2 regions of the Aeromonas intestinalis genome follow, and region 2 is predicted to be linked to the other one. Evidence: riboswitches for the same ligand, from Rfam matches in the RefSeq annotation. Region 2 holds a riboswitch; the other holds the start of a gene.

Region 1 (9,807 bases), on a different contig from region 2:
GGGGTGAATTTCCAGTTTCAACCAGTTCGTGCCCAGCGCCTCGCGGGCCAAGTGGGCGGCAAACACCGCCTCGGCGGCGGTCTTGGCCCCCGAGGTATTGGGCAGCAGCTTGACCCCGAGCGCTCGCAAGGGCGTGAGGATATCGTCGTGGCGCTTGCCCGGCTCCAGCCGCTTGATGGCCATGGTGACCAGCTCTGAGCCGCTCGTCTCGATGGCGGCGGCCATCAGTTCCGGGCGGGCGAACTTGCCGGTGCCGGTAAACAGACGCGATGAGAAATGGTGATCGGCAATGCGCAGCATCTTAGCCTCCGGTCATAGTGGTAGGAAGAGATGGCGATCCGCCGCAAGGCAGCCCCATCAGGAGTGAGAGAGCAAACTTCATGCGTTACCCTCCGGCAATGGCAGTGAAGAGATGAAGTTCATCCCCGTCATTGAGGGGGGTCTCTGGCCAGCGGCTGCGGGGCAGCACGGCGCCGTTGAGGGCCACCGCCACCCCCTGAGGGTTGACCGCTTGCGCCGCCAGCAGGGCGGCCACACTGGCGACCTCTTCCGCCGTCAGGGCCAGCGCCTTGTCGTTCAATCGAATATTCATGGGCAATCCTTGTTGGCGCTGCCACAAACAGGGCAGGCGGGATCTGCAGGCAGGCGCAGAGTCTGCCACTCGTGAGTCAAAGCATCGAAGCGGCGCAGGGTGCCCGCCACCGGGCTCTCACGGCCAAGCAGCAGCTTGATGGCCTCCAGCGCCTGCAAAGAGCCCATCACGCCGACCAGCGGGCCGGTGACGCCGCTGCTCTGGCAGCTTTCTTTGATGTCGGTATCCGCCGGGTAGAGGCAGGCGTAGCAGGCGTGCTCGGGGGCGCTTCGCACCATCAGCTGACCCTGCCAGCCGACCGCGGCGGCCGAGACCCAGGGCTTGCCCAAGGCCACGCAGGCGGCGTTGATGGCGTGGCGGGTGGCGAGGTTGTCGCAACAGTCGATCACCAGATCCACCTCGGCCACGAACGCCGGCAGGCTCTGTTCATCGAGCCGCTGGTTGATGGCGATCAGCTCCACCAGCGGGTTGTGCTGGCCAAGGCGCTCGCGGGCCAGCTCGGCCTTGGAGCGGCGCAGATCCTCCCCGGTATAGAGAAACTGGCGCGGCAGATTGCTGGAATCCACCACGTCGCCATCGGCGAGCCAGAGCGTGCCCACGCCAGCCCCGGCGAGATAGAGGGCGAGCGGTGAGCCCAGCCCCCCGAGGCCGACGACCAGCACCGACTTCCCTTTGAGCCGCACCTGTCCCGCTTCCCCGATTTCCGCCAGCATCAGCTGGCGGCCGTATCTCAGGTACTCTTCGTCACTCAGAGACCCTTCATCAGAGCGCATAGGCAGCCTCCTTTTCCGGGATGGCGGAGTGCGCCGGATCCCCCGCCCCCACGGCGGCCAGCAGCCGGGCCGTGGCCCCCTGCCAGTCATCGCTCGCCGTGATGGCGGAGACCAGGGCGATGCTGCCCACTCCACTCTCCTGCACCGCCCCTATGCGGGGCTCGCCGATGCCGCCGATGGCGACCGTGGGCCAGTCCGCCATCAGGGCGCGATAGTGGTGCAGGCGCACCAGCCCCTGGGGGCGGGAGGGCATCTGCTTGGTGTTGGTAGGGAAGATATGGCCGAGCGCGATGTAGGAGGGGGCGAGTTCCCGCGCCCGCATCAGCTCGAAGTAACCGTGGGTGGAGATGCCGAGGCGCAGGCCGGCGGACTGGATGGCGGCGAGATCCGCCGTCTCCATGTCCTCCTGCCCCAGGTGCACCCCGTAGGCACCGGCCTCGATGGCTTGCTGCCAGTAGTCGTTGATAAAGAGCCGGGCGCCATGCTGGCGGCCCAAAGCCACCGCAGTTCGAATAGCTGGCGCCACCTCGGCTTCTGGCAAGTCCTTGATCCGTAATTGTATGGTCTTGACCCCCGCCGCCAGCAGCCGCTCCAGCCACAACACCGAATCCACCACAGGGTAGAGGCCGAGGCGATGTTCGGTCTCGGCGAAAGGGCCTCGGGGCAGGCGGGCCTCGCTGGCAGGACAGAGACCGAAGCGGCGATCCAGCTCGGAACCTGGCAACACGGCGCGAGGGAACCGGGGGAGATCGACCGGCCAGCCGAGGTGGGCGATGGGGCCGGGGCCGGCTCCCACCCCCTGCGCCCCTGCCAGCCCTTGTTGCAGGTAAGCGCGCGCAAGTGTGATGGCGTCTTCGATGGGGTAGTCCAGCGCCACGACGGCGGCGATGGCGCTGGCATAACAGCAGCCGGTGCCGTGGCCGTGACGGGTGGCGAGGCGCGGCGCCGCCAGCCAGAACTCCCGACCCTCATCCTGGTAGTAGTCGAGACAGTGATCCCCGCTCCAATCGAGGTGGCCGCCCTTCACCAGCACGGCGCGGGCGCCGAGTTCGCGCAGCCGCGCCGCGCCCGCCCGCACCAGCGCCGGGCTGGTCGCCGGAATGCCGGTCAGGGCTTCCAGCTCGGGGCCGTTGGGGGTGATGAGAGACAGGCGCGGCAGCAGGTGTTCGCGCACCGCCGCCAGCATGTTCGGCTCCGCCATGGGGGTGCCTGTACTCGCGATGGCCACCGGGTCATAGACCACAAAGGGGGCGCTCAGGGTATCCAGCCGCCGAGCCAGTACCTCCACATGCAGCCGGGTCGGCAGCAGGCCTATCTTGATGGCGGCGGGGGGCAGATCAACGCCAAGGGCGTCGATCTGGGCGCAGAAGCTCTGCATCAGCACGGGATCCACCATCTTCACCGCCACCGAGTTCTGGGCCGTGATGGCGGAGATCACCGAGCAGCCGTGCACCCCGAGGGCATGCATCGTATGCAGATCGGCCTGGATGCCGGCGCCGCCCCCGGAGTCCGAACCCGCTATGGTCCAGACGATGGGTTTGGATTCGCCGTTCATGCTTCTTCCCGATCCTGTTTGAGCGCGGCGGCCTGATGGTAGAGCTCGCCCCCCTTCTCCTTGAACACTTCCGCCATCTGGGCCATGCCGGTTTCCACCTCCGCCACGACCCGCTCCTGCTGGCCGTCCATGCCCACCAGTTTCACTTCGACCGCTTCCAGCTTGGCGGCGTAGTCGCGCACGTCCTGGGTGATCTTCATGGAGCAGAACTTGGGGCCGCACATGGAGCAGAAGTGCGCCACCTTGCCGGACTCCTGGGGCAGGGTCTCGTCGTGGTAGGCGCGGGCGGTCTCGGGATCCAGCGCCAGGTTGAACTGATCCTCCCAGCGGAACTCGAAGCGGGCCTTGGACATGGCGTTGTCGCGGATCTGGGCACCCGGGTGACCCTTGGCCAAGTCGGCGGCGTGGGCGGCGATCTTGTAGGTGATGAGCCCCTGCTTCACGTCTTCCTTGTTCGGCAGCCCCAGGTGCTCCTTGGGGGTGACATAGCAGAGCATGGCGCAGCCGTACCAGCCGATCATGGCGGCACCGATGCCGGAGGTGAAGTGATCGTAGCCGGGGGCGATGTCGGTGGTGAGCGGGCCGAGGGTGTAGAAGGGGGCCTCGTGGCAGTGTTCCAGCTGCTCGGTCATGTTGCGCTCGATCATGTGCATGGGCACGTGGCCAGGCCCCTCGATCATCACCTGCACGTCGTACTCCCAGGCGATCCTGGTGAGCTCACCCAGGGTGTGCAGCTCGGCGAATTGCGCCTCGTCGTTGGCATCATAGACGGAGCCCGGACGCAGGCCATCCCCCAAGGAGAGCGCCACGTCGTAGGCCGCGCAGATCTCGCAGATCTCGCGGAAGTGCTGGTAGAGGAAGTTCTCCTTGTGGTGGGACAGGCACCACTTGGCCATGATGCTGCCGCCGCGGGAGACGATACCAGTAAGGCGCTTGGCGGTCATGGGCACGTAGCGCAGCAGCACGCCGGCGTGGATGGTGAAGTAATCCACCCCCTGCTCGGCCTGCTCCAGCAAGGTGTCGCGGAACAACTCCCAGGTCAGATCCTCGGCGATGCCGTTGGTCTTCTCCAGGGCCTGGTAGATGGGTACGGTACCGATGGGCACAGGGCTGTTGCGCAGGATCCACTCGCGGGTCTCGTGGATGTAACGGCCGGTGGAGAGATCCATGACGGTGTCGGCGCCCCAGCGGGTGGACCAGACCAGCTTCTCCACTTCCTCTTCGATGCTGGAGGTTACCGCCGAGTTGCCGATGTTGGCGTTGATCTTCACCAGGAAGTTGCGGCCGATGATCATGGGCTCCGCTTCCGGGTGGTTGATGTTGCTGGGGATGATGGCGCGACCGGCGGCCACCTCATCGCGCACGAATTCCGGGGTGATGTTCTCGGGCAGACGGGCACCGAAGCCCTGGCCCGGATGCTGGCGCAGCAGCAGCTCGGAGCGCACCCGCTCGCGGCCCATGTTCTCGCGAATGGCGATAAATTCCATCTCTGGGGTGACTATCCCCTGGCGGGCGTAGTGCAGCTGAGTTACCCAGTGGCCAGCCTTGGCGCGACGGGGTTTGGGCAGGTGCTCGAAGCGCAGGTGATCCAGCCCCTCGTCAGCCAGGCGCTCCTGGGTGAAGGTGGAGCTCAGGCCCGGCAGCGGCTCGGTATCACCCCGCTCCAGCACCCAGGCTTCCCGCAGGCGCGGCAGGCCGAGGCGCACGTCAATCCGGGCGTTTTCATCCCCGTAGGCGCCCGAGGTATCGTAGACAGGCACAGGATCGTTGGATTCAAACTTGGGCTCCTCCTTGGTGCCACCGACGAAGGTGTCGGCCAACTGGATCTCGCGCAGTCCCACCCGGATGTCGGGACGGGAGCCCTGAATGAAGATGCGCTTGGAGTTGGGATGGGCCATCCCCTTCAAGTTGTCGATAAAGCGCTGGGCGCTGGCACGCTGCTCGCGGCGGCTGGCCGGGACGGCCTTGGCGTTGTCGGAAACGGGCTGGACTTCTGGTGCGGACTGGATTGGGGTAGACATAGCAAAACTCACATTAACTGGTTGAAGTTATGGGTGTTTGCTTGTCTGGAGTTCGAGGAGAAGATGAACCTGCGAGCGGATGTGCTTACGAGAGGGAGTGGTGGTGCTGTCTTGGCCAACCGGGCTGATTATCCTGGCTTACCTTCCTGCCCCGCACAGACTCTCCCTGATGGGATGATTCGGCGAGGCAGGCTCCCTCTCGTGCGCTGGCTTGCCGAGGGCTGCCCTGTAGCAAGTCGGGAGCGGAGGCTCCCAAGCGCGGCAACTCGCAAGTTACCCTTGTTTCCCTTCGCAGGTCTTAACCTGATCAGGTTCCACGGATCCCGAATTAACGGTCTCAGCTTAGCGTCGTTCGACGGTCAGCACTCCGACAAGATGGCGCCAGTATATACGGCTCTGTTGTGAACTCAACTATGATTTTTTCGCTAACTAGCTACAATAGCGGTATTTCATTAAAATAGGGATGATATTTATGAAGATACATGTACGAATCTGCTTGATTGGCCTAGTTTGTTTTGGAATCAATGGCTGCAATAGCGATAACGACAATAAGACGCTGGCAGAACAATTAAATTATGCTCCTGAGGAACACGCTACAGAAAATGACATCAGCCCTTCTGTCTTCGTCTCCGCCATTGATCTCTCAGGATTGAATGAAGCTGATATAAAAAGCATCTCTTTCACAATAAAACCTAAGAATGGAAGTTTTTCGAAGGCAGTATCAGCTACCTACAACAAACAATATCTATCCCGTAACAATCTATACGACCCCACTAACAACAAAATACAGGTCCCTATTTTTGGACTGTACAGTAATTATGACAACATATTAACCCTGAATATTTCATTCATCGACAGCAGCATTTATTCATTCCAGAAAACGATCACAACACAGCGCTATATAGATAACGTGGGTATATATGACACCCCTGAAATAACTACCAAGCCGACGTCCACTCCCAGCTTTAGCTATTTTTATATAAAAGGCTCATTAAAAACACCAATCATCATGGATATAGATGGTGAAATACGTTGGGATATGGATATTAAAAGAGAATCCGGTTCATCCATATTTATGAATAACACATTTGTTACCGGTAACACAAAGAGTAAAAAAATTGACAGTCTGTCACTCTATGGAGTACAAAAAGAAATCAATCTCACCGGCACATCTATGGGCTCTGATGCCTATTTTCATCACAATATTGATCCTGGTAAAAATGGAATGCTTATTGAGTTGGATGGCACCACTGATGGGGCACTGAAAATTGAGTCTTTTCTGAGTGAAATGAATACAGATGGCAACGTCATAAAAGAGTGGGATCTCGGAAAGATATTCTCTGAGTACATGCTGCAGGAAGGTGATGACCCCAGTAACTTCGTTCGTAATGGCATTGACTGGTTTCATATGAACGCAGCCACCTACGATCCCTCAGATAATTCATTGATTATCTCCAGTCGTGAAAATTTCGTCGTAAAACTGGATTACGACACAGGAAAAATAATCTGGTTGTTGGGGGATGAAACCAAGCATTGGTACTCTTATCCTTCATTGCAAAAACTGGCCGTCTCTCTCAGCCCAGGCCAGGTTCCCATAGGTCAACACGCCGTATCGATCACCAACGAGGGGAGATTAATGCTGTTTAATAATGGACGGCAAAGCTTCAATCACCCATCAGGAACCTCGGCTGGCATTGATCTGGCCAGCAGTCAGGTCGCTATTTTTGATATCAACTCTCAGAATAAAATGGGTCAGATGGTATGGAATTTCGATGACGGTATCTACTCAGACATTTGTTCAAGCATCTATCAAGATAAAACAACATCTCAAGGAGATTATCTTATAAATTATGCCGCAGCAGACAACAGAGCTCGCGTGGTGATCCAGGGAGTGAACAAGGAAAAGCAAAAACTCTTCGAATTTAGCTACCCCAGCACAGTACCTTGCGCAACCTCTTGGAATGCCATCCAAATTCCCCTGGACAACATAATTTACAATTGAATATGTAATGGCGCCGTCATGCGGCGCCATTATTCTCGTATCCAAATTATTCGTATCGATACCATGAAGAGCTTGTCCATGTCATTACACAACCCCATGACCAAGATGACATATCTGATACCACTCTCTATTTTCCCTTTTGAATCTTCGCCTCATAGATGGGAATCCCGGTAAATCCCTTCACCACCATCCAATCGCTCACTCCCCCAACCGCTGCGCCAATCCCGAATACCGCTCGGTCTTTTTCCGTACCGCCTGGGCCAGCAGGGCACGATCGCCGTAGAGATCGAGACGGCGCTTGGCGCGGGTGATGCCGGTGTAGACCAGCTCTCGGGTCAGCAGGGGGCTGGGGCCATCCGGCAGCACCAGCACCGTATGGGCAAACTCCGACCCCTGGGACTTGTGGATGGTCATGGCGTAGACGGTCTCGTGGGGGGGCAATCGGCTCGGCAACAGGGCCCGCAGGCTGCCGTCCGGCTGCTCGAACCACACCTTCAATCGGCCGCTCTTATCGTGCTCATCGCTGTAGTCCGGCAGGCAGAGCCCCATGTCGCCGTTGTAGAGGCCGATGCCGTGATCGTTGCGCACCACCATCACCGGGCGGCCCGCGTACCAGTCGCCGTCACGCTGGACAAGCCCGGCTCGCGCCAGCGCCAGTTCGAGGCGCTGATTCAGCCCCTCCACCCCGAAGGGGCCGTCCCGCAGGGCGCAGAGGATCTGAAAGCCGTTGAACGCCTTGAACACGGCGGCGGGATCCTGCCCCTCCCGGGCCGCCTTGAGATAAGCCCCATACCCCTCCACCCCCTGGGCGATCAATCCCTCGTAGGCCTCCCCCGCCCAGGGGTGCAGGCTGATGTCCTTGAAGCCCTGACTCCAGACCGCTTCCACCGCGGCCGTGTCGCCGCCGTTGCAGGCCCGCGCCAGCTGGCCGATGCCGGAATGCTGGTCGAAACGCCAGCTCTTGGTGAGCAGGCAGAGGCTGTCACGCACGGTTGCCCCCGCAGGCGTGCCCTGCAGCCGGTAGCCGGTCTGGCGGGAGAGCCACTGTGCCTGCGCCTGGCTCACGCCCTCTTCCGTGAAGCTGCAGATATCGCCGAGCACGGCTCCGGCCTCCACCGAGGCGAGCTGATCCTTGTCACCGAGCAGGATGAGGCGGGCATGCCTGGGCAGCGCATCCAGCAGGCGCGCCATCATGGGCAAGTCCACCATGGAGGCCTCGTCCACCACCAGCAGGTCCAGGTGCAGGGGGTTGCCCTTGTGATGGCGGAACTGGCTGCGACCGGGGATGACCCCGAGCAGCCGGTGCAGGGTGCCCGCCTCGGTCGGGATGGCCGCCACCACCTCGGGGGCGAGATCCAGCGCCTGCAGGGCGCTGCCGATGCTCTCGGTGAGCCTTGCCGCCGCCTTGCCGGTGGGGGCCACCAGCCGGATGGCGGGGGCCTTGCCCTGTTGCAGGCCGGTCTCCACCAGGATGGCCAAGAGCTTGGCCACCGTGGTGGTCTTGCCGGTGCCGGGGCCGCCGGAGATCACCGCGAAGGGACGCGCCGCCGCGGTGGCCGCTGCCAGCTTCTGGCCGTTGCAGCAGAGCGCCTCGGGCACCAGGGTATCCAGCGCAGCCAGGTCGCTCGCCGCCTGGGCGCGGGCCAGCAAGGCCTCCACCTCGGGCCAGTTCACCTCGTCCGGGAAGACCAGATCCAGATACTTCTCCACAAACTGGGGGGCCGAGAAATCGGGGGCAAGGCGCGCCTCCAGCAGGGCCGAGAAGATCAAGGCGTCATCCCGGGCAAACAGCCGCGACAGGGTCGGTGCTATCTCGGGCCATTCGGCCTGCTCGCTCAAGGCGCCCAGATGGCGAGCCACCCCCTGCTCGAAGTCGTGGTAGCGGGTGAGGTAAAGCCGCTCCTGCCAGAGCCGCAGGGGCCAGCGCGGCGCCTCCCCGTCATTCTCCTCCTGGCCCACCAGCGGACTCGTGGCGAACAGCCCGGGCCAGAGCGCAGGGTCTGCCAGATCCATCAGCAGATCCCGGCTCTGATCCGGATCCAGCCCGAAGGGACGCCAGCCACCCTGGCTCGTCAGCAGGTTGAGCGGCAGACAGACGTGGCCACGGCCGAGCTCGAAACAGGTGAGCGCCGCCCCCAGCACCAGCTCGGGACCGGCCCCCAGATCCGCCACCAATTTGGCAAATTGCAGATCCAGCTGGCGAATGCGCCCCGCCAGGGCCAATTGTTTCAAGCGTTCGATCATCACAGCGCCCGTCATGCGTCCACCTTGTTTGATTTTTCTAAACGATCTTCATCAGGCATCACAGTTTGACTAAACAACTCGTCCAGCCCCAGCACCAGTTCCCGGCTCGGACGGCAGTGGAAGACGCCCCCCGCCGGCATGCCCCGCAGGAAGAGGTAATAGACGCCGCCAAAGTGCTGCTCGAAGTCGTAACCCGGCAGCCGTAGGCTGAGCAGCCGGTGCAGCGCCAGCGAATAGAGCTGGTATTGCAGGTCGTAGCGATGCTCCCGCATGGCAGACTCCAGCGCCGGACGGTCGTAATCCGCCGGGCTCATGCCGAGGTGGTTGGATTTGTAGTCCAGCAGATACCAGCGCCCCTGCCATTCGAACACCAGATCGATAAAGCCCTTGAGCATCCCCTGTACCGTACTGAAACTTAAGGGGTTGTTGCCCGCCGACAAGGGATCATGGCGCTGGCACAGGGCCGTCAGGGCCGGGGCAGTGACCCGCCCCATGGGCAGGAAGAACTCCAGCTCCACCTGCTTGCTGCCCGCCCCGAGCGCTCGCAGCCGCACCGGCTCCCCAAACCCAGTCTCGAGGGGGGTATCCAGCACCGCTTCCACCTGCCGTTGCAGCACGGG
Region 2 (9,807 bases):
AGAAGGGGATCTACGAGAAGGTGATCGTCACCCGCAACACCCCGGAGATTGCCGAGAGCATCGGCTTCCTGCCCGGCACCGAAGAAGAGAAGATGATGCCCTGGCTGGCGGCGGTCACCGACACCCTGGAGGTGCTGCACAAGCAGGACGAGAACATGAGCGGGTCCCTCAGCTACATCATGGAGAAGGCCAACATCCAGTTCAAATCGGTCAACTTCATGCGCGGACGCAGCATCCAGAACACCTTCGTGCTGCTGGACGAGTGCCAGAACCTGACCGCGTCCCAGATCAAGACCATCATCACCCGTTGCGGCGAGGGCACCAAGATCGTCTGCTCCGGCAACTTGGCCCAGATTGACTCCAACTACCTGAGCCCGGTCACCTCGGGCCTGACCTATATCGTCGAGCGCTTCAAGGATTTCGATGGCAGTGCCAACATCTTCCTGAACGGGGTGGTGCGCAGCAAGCTCGCCTCCTTCGCCGAGGAAAACCTCTGATTTCACTCAGTATCTTCATATGAAAGAGGGAGGCCATTGGCCTCCCTCTTTTGATCCCCGGATCCCGCTTCAGGAGGTGTGGGAGTGGCCCAGATAGCGCTGCAGGCCCGGGTGATCGCTGTTTTGCAAAATGTCCGGCGTGCCCTGCAGGGCGATGCGCCCCTCGTCCACGAACAGCACCCGATCGGCGATGAGCTGGGCGTCTTCCGGGTTGTGGGACACCATCAGCACCGTGATGCCCTGCTCGCAGGCGAGCCGAGCGACTTCCGCCAGCATCTCCCGGCGCAGGGCGGGGTCCAGCGCCGAGAAGGGCTCGTCCAGCAGCAGCAGCGGCTTGCCACGCACCAGCGCACGGGCCAGGCCGACCCGCTGCTGCTGACCGCCGGAGAGCTGCTCCGGCAGCCTGTCCTGCATGTTACCCAAGCCGACCCGGGTCGCCGCCTCCTTCACCTGGGCGCGCTGGGCCGGGGTCAAGCGCAGGCCCGGATGCAGGCCGATGGCGATGTTGTCGAACACCGAGAGGTGCAGGAACAGGTTGTGATCCTGGAACAGGGTGGTCACCGGGCGCTCGGCGGGGCCGAGCGGTAGCAGATCGATGCCATCGAAGCGCAAGGCGCCTGATTCCACCGGTACGAAGCCCGCGATCATGCCGAGCAGGGTGGATTTGCCGGCGCCGCTTGGACCGATCAGCGCCGTGATCTCCCCCTTGGGCAGGGAGGCGTTGAAGCTGACGCGCCAATCAGGGTAACTGGTTGCCAAATCATCAATTAACAGCATCTTTGACTCCTGTGATATGGCTGATAGCGCAGACTGTATGTGCGGCCGCAGCCAGGCAGCGAACTCGACTGTCACGCATCCAGGTTTTTCCCCCCCAGACCCCGCTCCACCAGCCAGAACAGAGAGAAGCAGAGGGTCAGCAGCAGCAGGGCGGTGGCCGCCGCCTCGGTCAGCCGGTAGCTGCCGAGCTGCTGATAGAGCAACCAGGGCAAGGTGGTGAGGGTCTGGCTGCCGAACATGGCGATGGCGCCGAGATCCCCCAAAGACAGGATCATGGAGAGCGCCATGGCCAGCGCCAGGGGGCGGCGTAGCAGGGGCCACTCTACCAGCCGCAGGCGTTGCAGGCCGCGCACCCCCAGGCTGTCCGCCAGCCGGTCGTACTGGCGCACCACCAGCTGCATGGGGGCGGAAAGGGTACGCAGCACATAGGGCAGCGCCATCAGGGCGTTGACCAGTACCACCAGCCAGGGGCCGAGGGCGAAGACGTCGGCGAAGGGCATGAACAGGATGAAGAGGCCGGTACTGAGCACCACCGCCGGGATCATCAAGATCATGGAGCCGCTGGCCTCCCACAGGGCGGCGGCTCGCCGCTTGCGATCCCGCACTCTCAGGTGGCGGCTGGTGAGCAGCAGACCGGTGCCGAGCAAGGTGGCCAGGCTCCCCGCCGCCAGCGCGATGCCGAGGGATTGCCCCCCCGCCTGCCACAGCTGGGGTGATCCCAATGCCGCCAGCAGGCCGGGGTTGAAACCGGCGATGACGATGGCCAGCAGGGGTGGCAGGAAGATGGCGAGACCGAGGCCGAGAGCGAGGCCGTCGACCAGCCGGGTGCCCGGCTGGTGCCTGTCTGGTCGCAGGCAGGGGCGGCGGCCGCTGATCCGGTTGGGGGTTGAGCCTTGCAGCTTGTGTTGCAGCAGCAGGAGGCCTGCGGTCAGCAGCAGTTGCACCAGGGCCAGGCCACCGGCGGTGGCGAGATCGAAGTCAAAGCGCAGGGCCTGGTAGACCGCCACCTCCAAGGTGGTGGACTTGGGGCCACCGCCCAGCGCCAGCACTGTGGTGAAACTGGTGAAGCAGAGCATGAAGATGAGGCTCGCCAATCCCGGCAGCAGGCCACGGATGATGGGCCACTCCAGCAGCCGGAAGATGTGGGAGGAGCGCATGCCGAGCTGGCTGGCGAGGCGCCAGGAGGATTCGGGGATGCTCTCTATGCCTTGCAGGATGAGGCGCGCCGCCAGCGGCATGTTGAAGAAGACGTGGGCCAGCAGGATGCCGAACAGGCCATAGAGGTAGTTGCCGGGATCCAGTCCGGCACTGCGCAATGCCTGGGGCAACCAGCCCTGGGTGCCGTGCACCGCGACGATGCCGAAGATGGCGATGATGACCGGCAGCACCAGGGAGAGGCCGAACAGCTTGAGCAGCCACTTCCGGCCACGAAAACGGCGCCGCGCCAGGGCTCTGGCCACCGGAATGGCCAGCCCCAGGCTCAGCAGGGTGGAGAGCAGCGCCTGCCAGAGGCTGAAGCCCAGCACGTGGCGCAGATAAGGATCCGTGAGCAGGCTGCCCGGGAGGGAGCCCGCCTGCCACAGCAGGGCCGCGAGGGGCCCAAGGGAGAGCAACAGGATGACGGCGGTGGCTGCACTGCCCGGCAGCCACCAGAGGGGACGAGACAGGGGTTTCACAAAGTGATGGCTCACTGGGTGACGGCTTGCAGCCATTCCCGGATCCAGCCCTTGCGGTTGGCGGCCACCTCGTCAGAGCTGAAGCTCAGCGGTTTGGCAACGGTGATCATCTGCTCGAAGCCCTTGGGCAGCGGGGTGTCGATCACCGGATACATCCAGTTGCCGCCCGGAATTTCTTGCTGGAAGGCGGGGCTCACCATGAACTGCAGGAACTGGTCGGCCAGCTTGTCTTGCTTGGCGCTCGCCAGCTTGGCGGCCACTTCCACCTGGCGATAGTGACCCTCTTCGAAGGCGGCGGCCTGGTACTGGGCCTTGTTCTCGGCGATCAGGTGATAGGCCGGGGAGGTGGTATAGGAGAGCACCATGTCCGCCTCGCCATCGAGGAACATGCCATAGGCCTCGGACCAGCCCTTGGTGACGGTGACCGTCTTCTTGGCAAGCTGGGCCCAGGCGGCGGGGGCCTGGTCGCCATAGACGGACTTCATCCACAGCATCAGCCCCTGACCCGGGGTGGAGGTGCGGGGATCCTGGTAGATCACCTTGAGATCCGGGCGCTCCACCAGCTCTTTCAGGCTCTTGGGCGGGGTCTTGAGCGTGTCCTTGTTGTAGACGAAGGCGAAGTAGCCGTAGTCATAGGGGACGAAGGTATCGTCCTGCCAGCCACCCGGCACCTTGAGGGCGGCCAGATCCGTGTGATGGGGGGCGAACAGACCGCTCTGCTTGGCTTCGCTCACCAGGGCGTCGTCCAGCCCCAGCACCATGTCGGCCTTGCTGTGTTTGCCTTCCAGTCGCAGCCGGTTGAGGATGGCGACCCCGTCTTCCAGCGCCACCAGATTGAGGGTGCAGTTGCACTCCTTCTCGAAGGCCTGCTTGATCTTGGGGCCCGGACCCCATTCGCTGGCGAAGGAGCCGTAGGTGTAGACGGTGAGGGTGTCGGCGGCGAAGGCCTGGGCACTGAGCAGGCTGGTGGCGACCAGCAGAAGGGTTTTCATCGATGGCACTCCCTGTGGGTTGCGAGCTGCCAGCGGATGAGGGCGCAAAAAACGAGCGCCATGCCTCAAATTCCTCCGCCAGCATTATCTGGATCAGGTTCACGGGTATAATCTCAGCGGTAAACCGCACCCCGTTTGAGAAACGAATCGCATTGTATTGACGTTCTGGAAGGGAGGCCAGCACTATGTGTCGCGCACCCCGTCCTGCCTATCCAATCCATGGAGGAAGCCTCGAGTGATCACCAGCACCAAGGAAAGACGCGCCTTTCAACGCATGGTCATCAATGCCCCCGTCACCCTCTATCAACAGCCCAGGGTGCTGGAAGGGGTCTGCCGGGATCTCAGCGCCAACGGCATGGGGGTGGAGATAAACCAGCATGACTTCGACGTCACCCAGCCCCTCAGGGTCAGCCTGGCCACCAGCAGCAACCTGCTGCCTCCCTTCGAGGCCCAGGCCCGCATCGTGCGGGTGCTGGAGGAGGACAAGGGGCTCTTGCTGGCGCTGGAGTTCCTGCCCCAGACCTGATTTATCGATATATTTCACTGCTTTTTCATCGGCCCGCACTCGCGGGTCGATGTTTTTATATTGCTGGCAGGATTAATCGCTGCCTTTTGTTCATCTGCACCCACGGCTCGCCCATGTCCGCATCGATTTACGGGCTGGCCCTGACCGCTTGCACACTGAGCTGCCTGCTGTCGACCAGGGTCTTGCTGGTGGGGGCCAGCTGGCCCATGGGGAGCTGGGCCGGGCCGGTCGGCTCCATCAGCAGATAGGTCTGCCCCTCCCAACTGAGCACGGCCTCACCGGCCTTGGCGGGCAGGGCGACCCCCAGCAGGGCGTGACCGGGGACGAACACCATGATTTGGGGGAGCTCGGGGAAGAGCTGGGCCAGCATGGCCGCCATCAGGGTCACCTTGCTGTCGCAATCCCCCGCATTCTGCTCCAGCACCTGGCGCGGGGTCAGAAACCCCTTGCCGGCACGGCCGGACTGGCTGTCCAGCAGGCGATAAGGGATGACCTGAATGAAGTCGAGCATGAAGGCCACCGTCTGCTGGCGGGCGGCCAGCTCGGTCTCGCCAGACTGGTTGAGTTGCTCGGCCAGCGGGGCCAGCTCGGCCCGGCTCTCCAGGGCGATGCGCACGTGATCCTGCTTGATGGCGGGGGCGCCATCGGGCGGCGTGAAAGGCTGGAAGTAGTGCTGCTTGAGCCACTCGGCCTCCAACTTGGCCTGCTGTGGCTTGACCCAGGCCTCGGCCTCCCTCGCCTGATCGGCGTTGCGGCTCCTGATGCTGAGGGCAAGGCTGGGGCGAGCCAGGGAGAACTGCACCTCGGGGAAGTCGATGACGGCCTGCTGCAACAGGCGCTGCAACACCTCCTCCTGCATGCGGGTGGGGCGATAGGCGATGAGGGGAGGCAAGCTTCCTGCCTCCAGCCGGTAGTCAAGCTGCTGCGCCTTGCCCTCCCTGTCCTGCCAGCCGACCTTGATCTGGCCGCCGCCGTTGCGAAAAGAGGTCTGCTCGGCCGCCACCGGCAGGGCAAGCAGCAGGGCGCAGAGCAGGGGCAGGGGGCAGGCTTTGGCCATCATCGTCTCCTCAAGGTGGCAGGGACCGGACAATAAAACGGGGAGCCCAGGCTCCCCATTGAGGTTACTCAGTTTATTGGCACCGGGCCGTTAGAGCCAGCTGGGCTGCTTCGCCTCGAAGGCATCGATGGCGGCCTCATGCTGCAGGGTCAGGCCGATGGCATCCAGCCCGTTGAGCAGGCAGTAACGGCGGAACTCGTCGATCTCGAAAGGGAAGGCGAGCTCACCGGCCCGTACCTGGTTGGCTTCCAGATCCACCTCGATCTCGATGCCCGGATTGGCGGCGACCAGCTGGAACAGGGCGTCCACCTCCTCTTCCTTCAGGCGGACCGGCACCAGACCGTTGTTGATGGCGTTGCCGTAGAAGATGTCGGCGAAGCTCGGGGCGATCAGGGTCTTGAAGCCGTAATCCGCCAGCGCCCAGGGGGCGTGCTCACGGCTGGAACCACAACCGAAGTTCTCCCGCGCCAACAGGATGCTGGCTCCCGCGTAACGGGGCTGGTTCAGTACGAACGCCGGGTTCGGCTGCTGGCCTGCATCGTCCAGGAAGCGCCAGTCGTGGAACAGGTGCTTGCCAAAGCCGATGCGGTTCACCTTCTGCAGAAACTGCTTGGGAATGATGGCGTCGGTGTCGACGTTGGCGCTGTCCAGCGGCACCACTATGCCTTTGTGTTGTTTGAATCCTGTCATGTTCATTCCCTCTTACAACCCACGAATGGAGATGATGCCGGTGGCGACAAAGGCTCGTCTGTGTTGTTTGAATGCTTTCATCCTAACCCCCTTTACAGCGCGCGAATGTCGGCGAAACGACCGGTGACGGCGGCGGCGGCAGCCATGGCCGGGCTCACCAGGTGGGTGCGGCCGGCACGGCCCTGACGACCCTCGAAGTTGCGGTTGCTGGTGGAGGCGCAGCGCTCCCCCGGTTGCAGCCGATCGTTGTTCATGGCCAGACACATGGAGCAGCCGGGCAGACGCCACTCGAAGCCCGCCTCGATGAAGATCTTGTCCAACCCCTCGGCCTCGGCCTGGGCCTTCACCTGTTCGGAGCCAGGAACCACCAGGGCCTGGACCCCGGCGGCCACCTTGCGGCCACGGGCGATGGCGGCGGCGGCGCGCAAGTCTTCGATGCGGCTGTTGGTGCAAGAGCCGATGAACACCTTGTCGATGGTGACGTCGGAGAGCTTCTGACCCGGTTGCAGGTCCATGTAGGCCAGGGCCTTGCGAGCGGATTGCTGCTCCATCAGATCGGCGAAGGAGTCCGGATCCGGGATGGGCTCGCCCACGGCGATCACCTGGCCCGGGTTGGTGCCCCAGGTCACCTGAGGGGCGATGTCGGCGGCATCGAGCACCACCTCGGCGTCGAAGATGGCGCCTTCGTCACTCTTGAGCGTTCGCCAGTAGGCGATGGCTTGCTTGAGTGCCTCACCCTCGGGGGCGAAGACCTTGCCGCGGATGTAGTCGATGGTGGTCTGATCCGGTGCGACCATGCCCGCCTTGGCGCCGAGTTCGATGGCCATGTTGCACACCGTCATGCGCCCTTCCATGGAGAGGCTCTCGATGGCATCCCCCGCGAACTCCACCACGTAACCGGTGCCGCCGGCATGGCCGACCTTGCCGATGATGGCGAGCACCACGTCTTTGGCGCTGATGCCCTCGGCCAGCTTGCCGTTGACGCTGATGCGCATGGTCTTGGCCCGGCCCTGCTTCAGGGTCTGGGTGGCCATCACGTGTTCCACTTCGGAGGTGCCGATGCCAAACGCCAGGGAGCCGAAGGCGCCGTGGGTGGCGGTGTGGGAGTCGCCGCAGACGATGGTGGTGCCGGGCAAGGTGATGCCAAGCTCGGGGCCCATCACGTGAACTATGCCCTGATACTGGTGGTTCAGGTCGTAGAGACGAACCCCGAACTCCTTGCAGTTGGCGGCGAGCGTCTCCATCTGGATGCGGGCCATCTCGCCGGAGGCGGCGATGTCCTTGGTGGTGGTGGAGACGTTGTGATCCATGGTGGCCCAGGTGAGATCCGGGCGGCGCAGCTGGCGGTTCATGGCGCGCAGGCCGTCGAATGCCTGCGGGCTGGTCACTTCGTGCACCAGGTGGCGGTCGATGTAAATGAGGGGGGTCTCCCCTTCCACTTCCCGCACCACGTGGGCGTCGAACACTTTCTGATAGAGGGTTTTTGACATTGCTTTCTTCCTTGTTATCCGCGGCGGGATCAGATGCGCGCGGCTATCTGATCGCCCATGGCGGCGGTGCTCTGTACCGGGTGCTGGGCACTCGACTGATGCAGATCGGCGGTGAAGTAACCCTCGGCCAGGGCCTGGGCCACGGCCTGCTCGATGGCCTTGGCGGCCTCCTCCTGCCCCAGGCTGTAGCGCAGCATCAGGGCGGCGGAGAGGATCTGGGCGATGGGGTTGGCGATGCCCTTGCCGGCGATGTCCGGCGCAGAGCCACCGGCCGGCTCGAACAGGCCGAAACCGGATTCGTTCAGGCTGGCAGAAGGCAGCAGCCCCATGGAGCCGGTGATCATGGCGCATTCGTCGGAGAGGATGTCGCCGAACAGGTTGGAGCAGAGCAGCACGTCGAACTGGGACGGATCCTTGATGAGCTGCATGGTGGCGTTGTCGATGTACATATGGTTCAGTGCGACGTCGGGATAAGACTTGGCGACTTCAGCCACCACCTCGCGCCACAGGATGGAGGAGGCGAGCACGTTGGCCTTGTCGATGGAGGTGACCTTGGACTTGCGCACCCGGGCCGATTCGAACGCTATCTTGGCGATGCGCTCGATCTCATAGCGGTGATAGACCTCGGTGTCGAACGCCTTCTCGGTGGCGCCGCTGCCTTCGCGCCCCTTGGGCTGGCCGAAGTAGATGCCGCCGGTCAGCTCGCGCACGCAGGCGATGTCAAAGCCCCGATCCGAGATGTCGGCACGCAGGGGGGAGAACTGCTCCAGGCCGGTGTAGATACGGGCCGGGCGCAGGTTGCAGAACAGTTTGAAGTGGGCGCGAAGGGGCAAGAGGGCTCCGCGTTCCGGCTGATCGTTCGGGGGCAGGTGCTCCCACTTGGGGCCGCCGACCGAACCGAACAGCACGGCGTCTGCGGCTTCGCAGCCTGCGATGGTGCTCTGGGGCAGGGGGGTGCCGTGGTTGTCGATGGCTATGCCGCCCACGTCGTGGCGGTCATAGTCGAGGGAGAAACCAAACTTGGCCTGCACCTTTTCCAGCACCTTGACGGCCTCGGCCATCACTTCCGGGCCAATGCCGTCACCCGGCAATACTGCGATCCGATAACTGCTCATACTGTCTCCGTCCTGATGTTGTTCTTGGGATCCATCTGCTCAGCGGCACGATACGATGGGCCGATTGCTGTTCAGACTGTTTCTGTCTTGGTGTTGTCGTTGTTTCTCATCTGCTCAGTGGCCCTGCCACCGCTCAGACGGTTTCCGTCTTGATACTGTTCTTCTGGCCCATCTGCTCGGCGACCATGTCGGCGCGCCAGATGCTGTTGATCACGTGGACCAGGGCCTGGGCCGAGGATTCGATGATGTCGGTGGCCAGCCCCATGCCGTGGAACTTGCGCCCCTTGTATTCGGCGACGATGTCCACCTGGCCGAGGGCGTTCTTGCCTTCCCCCTTGCCCTTGAGTTCGTATTTGTCGATGCGGATCTCGTAGCCGGTGATGCGGTTGATGCACTGGTAGACCGCATCGACAGGCCCGTTGCCGGTGGCGGCTTCGCTGATGGTTTCCTGGCCGACGTTCAGCTTCACCGAGGCGGTGGCGAGCACGGAGCTGCCGCTCTGCACCCCGAGGTACTCCAGCTTGAAGTGTTCGGGCTCTTCGTGGATCTGGCTGAAGAAGGCCAGCGCCTCGAGGTCGTAGTCGAACACCTGCCCCTTCTTGTCCGCCAGGGTCAGGAATTTCTCGTAGAGGCTGTTCAGGTCATAGCTGCTCTCGGCATAGCCCATGGATTCCATGCGGTGCTTGATGACGTGGCGGCCGGAGCGGGAGGTCATGTTCAGGTTGTTCTGGGGCAGACCTATGCTCTCGGGGGTGATGATCTCGTAGGTATTCTTGGCCTTGAGCACGCCATCCTGATGGATGCCGGAGCTGTGGGAGAAGGCGTTGGCGCCGACGATGGCCTTGTTGGGCTGTACCGGCATGTTGCAGATCTGGCTGACCAGCGTGCTGGTACGGTGGATCTCGTTGTGGCGAATGTTGGTGTGGACCCCGAGTAGATCGGCGCGGGTTTTGAGGATCATCGCCACCTCTTCCAGGGAGCAGTTGC

Evidence for each region. A riboswitch is a leader RNA that binds a small molecule or an ion and turns the genes downstream of it on or off. The one in region 2 is predicted to bind thiamine pyrophosphate.
Region 1: it holds a riboswitch for thiamine pyrophosphate, as region 2 does, so the genes downstream of both, thiC (phosphomethylpyrimidine synthase ThiC) here and thiB (thiamine ABC transporter substrate binding subunit) in region 2, are expected to answer to the same signal.

What each region holds. Positions count from the first base shown of each region.
Region 1 covers NZ_JBSTYK010000018.1:37,803-47,609, forward strand. The annotation lists gene ACW5W7_RS18730 (thiazole synthase) at 1-300, opposite strand, end outside; gene thiS (sulfur carrier protein ThiS) at 386-598, opposite strand; gene ACW5W7_RS18740 (HesA/MoeB/ThiF family protein) at 589-1,365, opposite strand; gene thiE (thiamine phosphate synthase) at 1,355-2,920, opposite strand; gene thiC (phosphomethylpyrimidine synthase ThiC) at 2,917-4,941, opposite strand; TPP riboswitch at 5,208-5,321, opposite strand; gene ACW5W7_RS18755 (aryl-sulfate sulfotransferase) at 5,414-6,943, shown strand; gene recD (exodeoxyribonuclease V subunit alpha) at 7,142-9,202, opposite strand; gene recB (exodeoxyribonuclease V subunit beta) at 9,199-9,807, opposite strand, start outside.
Region 2 covers NZ_JBSTYK010000012.1:5,349-15,155, forward strand. The annotation lists gene ACW5W7_RS15370 (PhoH family protein) at 1-497, shown strand, start outside; gene thiQ (thiamine ABC transporter ATP-binding protein) at 567-1,274, opposite strand; gene thiP (thiamine/thiamine pyrophosphate ABC transporter permease) at 1,346-2,986, opposite strand; gene thiB (thiamine ABC transporter substrate binding subunit) at 2,962-3,942, opposite strand; TPP riboswitch at 3,996-4,086, opposite strand; gene ACW5W7_RS15390 (PilZ domain-containing protein) at 4,178-4,468, shown strand; gene ACW5W7_RS15395 (transglutaminase domain-containing protein) at 4,596-5,525, opposite strand; gene leuD (3-isopropylmalate dehydratase small subunit) at 5,616-6,215, opposite strand; gene leuC (3-isopropylmalate dehydratase large subunit) at 6,308-7,705, opposite strand; gene leuB (3-isopropylmalate dehydrogenase) at 7,735-8,820, opposite strand; gene leuA (2-isopropylmalate synthase) at 8,954-9,807, opposite strand, start outside.